3 regions of the Micromonospora sp. NPDC048947 genome follow, and region 1 is predicted to be linked to each of the others. Evidence: riboswitches for the same ligand, from Rfam matches in the RefSeq annotation. Region 1 holds a riboswitch; each other region holds the start of a gene.

Region 1 (2,264 bases):
GCGCAGCTCGGCCGGTACCTCGTCGAACCAACGCCGGTACGTCGTCCCCGGTATCCGGGCCTCGGCGGCGGCCAACTGCTCCGGGGTGAGCCACTCCACGTCGTGACCACCGGCGGCGATCAGGGCGTGGATCAGCGCGTCGCCGTCGTCGGGCGGCGGCGCGTCACCCAGGTCGTAGCCGGCCTCGGCCAGCGCGGCGAACAGCCGGACCGCCGAGGCCGGGGTGTCCAGCCCGACAGCGTTGCCGACCCGGGAGTGCTTGGTGGGGTACGAGCTGAGCACCACGGCGACCCGCTTGTCGGCGTGCGGCACGTACCGCAGCCGGGCGTGGCGCACCGCGATCCCGGCGACCCGGGCGGCCCGCTCGGGGTCGGCGGCGTATACCGAGAGCCCGTCGGCGTCGATCTGCTTGAACGAGAACGGCACTGTGATGATCCGACCGTCGAACTCGGGGATGGCGACCTGCATGGCGGCGTCCAGCGGGGACAGGCCGGCGTCGCTGTCGGCCCACTGCGCGCGGGTGCTGGTGAGGCAGAGCGCCTGGATGACCGGCACGTCCAGGGCCGCCAGGGCGCCGACGTCCCAGGCGTCCTCGTCGCCGCCACCGGAGGCGTCCGCGGCGACCGCACCGCCGGCCGCGAGCACCGTGACCAGCAGCGCGTCACAGCGGGCGAAGAGCCCGAGTGGGCCGGCGCCCGCGGTCAGCCCGCGCAGCGAGCCGCAGAAGATCGGCAGCGGGTTGCCGCCGGCCTGGTGGACCGCGTCGGCGAGCACGTCGACGAAACCAGTGTTGCCGGCCAGAGCGTGCGCCCGGTAGAAGACGATCCCCACTGTGGGCCGGTCCGGGTCGGTGGGGTGGTCGCCGTGCACGCCGTACGCCGGGGTGGGCGCTGGTGCGGCGAACCCCTCGCCGGTGAGCAGCACCGTGTCGGAGAGGAACCGGGCCAACTGCCCGAGGTTGTCCGGACCGCCCTCCACCAGGTACGCCAGCGACTGGGTGACGACCCCGGACGGCACTGTGGAGATGGCCATCAGCTCCGCGTCGGGCAGCGCCTCACCGCCGAGCACGACCGTCGGCACGCCGGTGGCGAGCACCGCGGCGAGTCCGTCCGGCCACGCCTGCCGACCGCCGAGCAGCCGTACGACGACGAGGGCGACCCCGTCGAGCAGGGCGGGCACCTCGTCGGCGGCGACTCTGGCGGGGTTGGCCAGCCGGTAGTCGGCACCGCTGGCGCGGGCGGCCAGCAGGTCGGTGTCGGCGGTGGACAGCAGCAGGATACGCACGGCAGGCTCCGGAAAGTGACGCCCTGGGCCCTCAGGGGGCGACCGGGCGATGCGGGTGGGTTCGGCGTCAGCCGGTACGACGGCCCGGGCGAACGGCGCACCGACGCGTGCGTCGGGGCCGGTCAGCGCCGGGCGATCAGCTCAGCGGTGCCGGTGGCCGATGTCCCTGGAGCGCGCTGCCTGGAGCGCAATACGACGATGATCGTCGATGAATAAGACGCTGTGCGTCATCGGGTCCTCCTCGGGTGTCCACGCCCTGGGGTACGTCCCGACGGCCGAAGTATCCTGGCTTCCGGATCGACGCTCTCCCCCGGCCTTCCAACCGCAGACACACGGCCGTGACTCACGAGGGGGGATCGCTCCCCGGTGACAGTGGCGGGACCGCGTCGGAATCGCACCGACTTCCTTCACTGCCGTCAGGCCGCGAATGCTGCCACACCGTCGCGCCGCCGGTCAACGCCGGTCCCGCCCTACCAGACGGACGGAACCCATCGGGCTTCAGCGATTGGTGCGAGCGCGAATCGGTACGCCGCAATGCCCCCGCTCAATGCCCGATGTCCTTTGCTCTGCTTACCCATAGGCACCAGTGACGCTCCGTTCCTGGTGCGCATAGGTAAGCAGAGCAAAGGACATCCGAACGAACTCTGGCCTGCGCCGATCATCCGGCAGCGTGGCGTCGGTCGACACCATCACCTGGGATCGGCGAACGCACCACCAGTGTCCGCGATCAATCCCGGGGAGGGCATCAGGCCCTGTCACCTCACGCGACTTCCGGCGGGTGCAGGCCCGCGCCACCACTTCGCGCGCACCCGCGCCGGCCCAGCCGCGCTGACCTGGCCTCAGCGGGCGTGGCGTTCCGGGTGGGCCCGGCTCCAGGTCCGCATCCGTTCCGGGTAGCCGGTGCGCGCCGCCTCGTACAGCGGCACCGCGTGCTTGCGGGCGATCGTCCCGGCCGCGCGGGGCGTTCCGGTACGACGGCG
Region 2 (2,264 bases), on a different contig from region 1:
GTCCTGCCCGCCGTCCCGACGGTCGCCGACTATGAGCGCCAACGTGACGCACCGCGATATGCCTGAACCGAGCGAACGGAGAAGAGGGAGTCCGAAGCGCGCTGTTGTCGCTCAGCAAACCACCGTGCCACAGCCCGACCAGGGCCCCGACGGATGTCACCACCTTCCGGATATGCGCGATCAATTGCACTCTTCTGCCGCCGCTGACAAGGCGCGGCGATCGGGGGCGTGCTCCCCGATCGACCGCTGCCGGTGCCGCGTGGCGAGATGGTGCCGTGCCCCTGGTTATGGCTCACGGGTTGACTGGTGGCGGGGGTCCGCCTCGAACATGCACGCCGGTTGCCTGGCGCGGGAGCGCCGCCACAACCACTTGGTCACTCCGTCGTCCAACGATCGTGGTGGATCACCGATGACACCGGGCTTCGCTGGCGCCAGCCGTGCCGCTCCAGGTCCGGCGTCTGCTCCAAATGGGTGACCGGGCCGAGGCAGAGCCATGCCACCGGGCGGACGGTGGCCGGGATGCCGAGCAGGTCGCGTAGGAACGGCTCCCGGTAGAACGAGACCCAGCCGACCCCGAGTTGCTCGGCGGTTGCGGCCAGCCACAGGTTCTGGATCGCCAGACAGACCGAGTAGAGGCCGGCGTCGGCGATCGCGTGACGGCCGAGCACGGCCGGCCCGCCCCGCTCGGGGTCGTACGTGACGACGACTGACATCGTCGACTCCCGTACGCCATCGATCTTGATCCGGTTGAAGCGTTCCGCCGCAGCACCCTCGAGAGTGGCCGCGAAGGTGTCCCGTTCCCGCTGCACGTGCCGGTGGAACTCCTGCCGCAGCTCGGGATCGCGGACCAGGATGAAGTCCCAGGGCTGGGAGAGGCCGACGCTCGGCGCGGCGTGCGCCGCCGTGAGGACCCGGTTCAACGTCTCGTCGGGGATCGGCGCCCCGGTGAACTGGGCACGTACGTCCCGGCGGCGGTGGATGGTCTCGTAGAGGCCGGTGTCCAAGGCAGGCTCCCGCTGCGCTCGTGCCCCTGACGGGGGCGATGACGCGAGGCCGGTCTTCGGACTCCCGGATCTATGCTGGTCACCCGCCTTCCCAACCCCGCAGGGTCAGTGGCTGCGTCTGGTACGCGTGGGTGGCAGCTCCCCGGTCACCGCGGCGGGCCCGTGCCGGACTCACACCGGCTTCCCGATTCTCCCCACTCGCGCAGGGCACCTCGCAACGTTTGTGCCACCGCACACGATAACGGTCCCGACGAACATGGGAGGCCCCGGCGCTGCATCGCCAGTGATGGGCGCGGGCTCGTCACGATCGGGCTTGCCGCGTGACCGCGGCGGCCAGACGCCGACGCCGTACGGGGACCTCCAGGCGGACGGGTCGGGTAGCATCTTCCTGTCGGGTCGAGAGGCGCTGCGACGGGCGGAGCCCGCCACGCTCGGCCCTCATCTCTTCGACAAGGGCGCCTCCGAGCTTCGGAGGCGACCGCTTGAGCGCGTTATTGAGCCAGAAAGACACCGCATCGTCGCTGCGGCAGCTGATGTCCCAGCGTGTTCTGGTGCTGGACGGCGCCTGGGGAACGATGTTGCAGGGCGCGCAGCTCACCGCCGCGGACTATCGGGGCGACCTGATTGTCGACCATCCGCAGGACGTCAGCGGTGATCCCGACCTGCTCAACCTCACCCGGCCGGACGTCATCCTGGACGTACACCGGCAGTATCTGGCCGCCGGCGCCGACATCACCACCACCAATACGTTCACTGCGACGAGCATCGGCCAGGCCGACTACGGGCTCCAGTCACTGGTTCGTGAGATGAACGTCCAGGGCGCGCGGCTGGCCCGGCAGGCGGCGGACGAGTTCGGTGGCCGGTTCGTGGCTGGCTCGGTCGGGCCGCTGAACGTGACGCTGTCGCTGTCGCCGCGGGTCGAGGACCCGGCGTATCGTGCCGTCGACTTCGACGCAGTGCGCGCGGCGTACGCGGAGCAGATCTCGGCCCTGGCCGAGGGTGGTGTCGACCTGCTTCTGATCGAGACGATCTTCGACACGTTGAACGCGAAGGCCGCAATCGCCGCAGCCCGTGAGGTCGCGCCGCAGCTGCCGCTGTGGATCTCCGTTACCATCGTCGACCTGAGCGGCCGGACCCTGTCGGGGCAGACCGTGGAGGCTTTCTGGCGCTCGATAGAGCGGGCCGATCCGCTGGTCGTCGGCGTGAACTGCTCGCTGGGCGCGGCCGAGATGCGCCCGCACGTCGAGGAGCTTTCCAAGA
Region 3 (2,264 bases), on a different contig from region 1:
AGCTCGGGCACCTCGTGCGGGTCGAACAGCGACCACGGCTCGTCGGCCTCGACCCGCCGCATGAACTCGTCCGGGATCCAGTTGGCCAGGTTGAGGTTGTGGGTGCGTCGGGCGTCCTCGCCGGTGTTGTCCCGCAGTTGCAGGAACTCCTCGATGTCCGGGTGCCACGGCTCCAGATAGACGCAGGCCGCGCCCTTGCGTCGGCCACCCTGGTTCACAGCGGCGACGCTCGCGTCGAGCGTGCGCAGCCACGGCACGATGCCGTTGGACTGCCCGTTCGTGCCCCGGATCAGCGCTCCCCGGGAGCGGACCCGGGAGTACGCGATGCCGATGCCACCGGCGAACTTGGACAGGTTGGCGACCTGGGCGTACCGCTGGTAGATCGAGTCCAGCTCGTCGAGCGGGGAGTCGACCAGGTAGCAGGAGGACATCTGGGTGTGCCGGGTGCCGGAGTTGAACAGGGTCGGTGAGCTGGGCAGGTAGGCCAGGCTGGACATCAGCCGGTAGAAGTCGACAGCCTCGTCCGCCGTCCGGGACAGGCCGCAGGCCACCCGCAGCAGCCAGTACTGCGGGGTCTCCAGCACCAGTCGGCTGATGGGGTGGCGCAGCAGGTAGCGGTCGTACACGGTGCGCAGGCCGAAGTACTCGAACCGGCGGTCGCCGTCCGGGTCGATGGCGTGGTCGAGCGTCGCGGCGTGTGCGGCGACGAACGCGGCGGTGTCGTCACCGATCAGACCCTCGGCGTGGCCGACCCGGATCGCCGCGCTGAACGAGGTGATGCCCTGTCGACGCACCTCCTTGTCGACGTAGCCGGCCAGCAATCGCGCGGCGAGGCGCGAGTACTGCGGCTCCTCACCGATCATCTCGGCGGCGGTCTGGATGGACAGCCGGTCAAGTTCGGCGGTGGTCGCGCCGTCGTAGAGCCCGCTTATGGTGCGGGTGGCCACCCGCATCGGGTCGACGTCGGTCAGGTCGTCGGCCCACCGCTCGATCGCTCGGACGATCTTGTTCACGTCCACGGGTTCGGTGCCGCCGTCGCGCTTGCGGACCTGCATCGGCGTCCGTCGCGCTGTCGCGTCGCCGCTGGCCGGGACTACCTCGGTGACTGTCACCACTCGCTCCTCGGAGTTCGAGACCTGGTGGCCCGGACGCGAGGAGACAGACACCGACGGACGCCACGCCAGCCCGGCGTGGGTCAGGTGGCGTCAGCCGTCCCACGCGGCCTCGGACCGCCGCGCCACCCGGATGCGGGTACGCGGCGCGCTGGCAGGTCTTCGGACTCGCGGGCACGACCGGGCTCGCCGGTCTCCTACTGGCCGTCGCTTCCCAGGCCGATTGATGGCCCAGTGCTGATGACGGCGGTCGTTCCCACTCACCGCTGCGGGACAGTCCCGGATTTCCACCGGGTTCCCTGTTGCCTCGACCGCCCCGGATGAGCGGCCGAACCAGCTGCGCTCGACACCATATATAGGGACGCAGCCGTTGTCACACCCCACATGTCGGTCTCGGGCGTGTCGGCGGCCGACTCGGTGACCACCGTCACCACCCCGGCCGACAACACCCCGTCGACCGACGCCAGGCACCGGAGACGGGGCCCTGCGCGCTGGTGTCGACAGTCGACAGGGATGTGGCGTATCGAGGCCACGGTGCCGCAGACCGCACCCATATGTCACTGTCTATGCCTTGAGGTGGGGTTGAACACCCGATCTCCACGGGCTCGCCACCCTGCCACCTTCGCCCGTCAACGGGCACGATGGACGGTGAGGCGGATCGACCCAGCGAGGCAAACATCATACGTCTGTGGGCCCACGGTGATCGACATCGTTGACGGGCTGGAGCGGCGCTCCGTATACTCCCTGTGATCATCTGATCTTTAGCCTAGCCGGGCGAGGAACGCATGCCGCAGATCACTGCCGTCACCGTCGAAGACGTCCGCTTCCCCACCTCCCTGACCGCTGACGGGTCAGACGCCATGAACAAGGACGGCGACTACTCGGCGGCCTACGTCGTCCTGCACACCGACGGCGTCGACGGCGTGGGCGCGCCACTCGCGGGGCACGGCCTGACCTTCACCATCGGTCGAGGCAACGACATCGTCGCGGCGGCGGCAGTCCACCAGGCACAGCTTCTGGTGGGCCTGGACGTGGCGACGATGGCAGCGGACATGGGCGCCGTCTACCGCCTCCTCACCTCCGACTCGCAACTGCGTTGGCTCGGGCCGGAGAAGGGTGTCGTCCACCTGTCCCTGGCGGCCGTGTTGAACG

The links. Region 1 has a riboswitch for cobalamin ahead of cobN (cobaltochelatase subunit CobN). Riboswitches for the same ligand answer to the same signal wherever they lie in the genome.
Region 2: it holds a riboswitch for cobalamin, as region 1 does, so the genes downstream of both, bluB (5,6-dimethylbenzimidazole synthase) here and cobN (cobaltochelatase subunit CobN) in region 1, are expected to answer to the same signal.
Region 3: it holds a riboswitch for cobalamin, as region 1 does, so the genes downstream of both, AB0B98_RS25920 (ribonucleoside-diphosphate reductase subunit alpha) here and cobN (cobaltochelatase subunit CobN) in region 1, are expected to answer to the same signal.

The regions. Positions count from the first base shown of each region.
Region 1 is NZ_JBEZFO010000010.1:188,320-190,583, forward strand. Features, by position in the region: gene cobN (cobaltochelatase subunit CobN) at 1-1,284, opposite strand, end outside; cobalamin riboswitch at 1,563-1,692, opposite strand; gene AB0B98_RS16975 (hypothetical protein) at 2,124-2,264, opposite strand, start outside.
Region 2 is NZ_JBEZFO010000004.1:233,404-235,667, forward strand. Features, by position in the region: gene AB0B98_RS08400 (PspC domain-containing protein) at 1-66, shown strand, start outside; gene bluB (5,6-dimethylbenzimidazole synthase) at 375-1,004, opposite strand; cobalamin riboswitch at 1,034-1,234, opposite strand; S-adenosyl-L-homocysteine riboswitch at 1,397-1,472, shown strand; gene metH (methionine synthase) at 1,499-2,264, shown strand, end outside.
Region 3 is NZ_JBEZFO010000020.1:62,994-65,257, forward strand. Features, by position in the region: gene AB0B98_RS25920 (ribonucleoside-diphosphate reductase subunit alpha) at 1-1,055, opposite strand, end outside; cobalamin riboswitch at 1,248-1,465, opposite strand; gene AB0B98_RS25925 (enolase C-terminal domain-like protein) at 1,898-2,264, shown strand, end outside.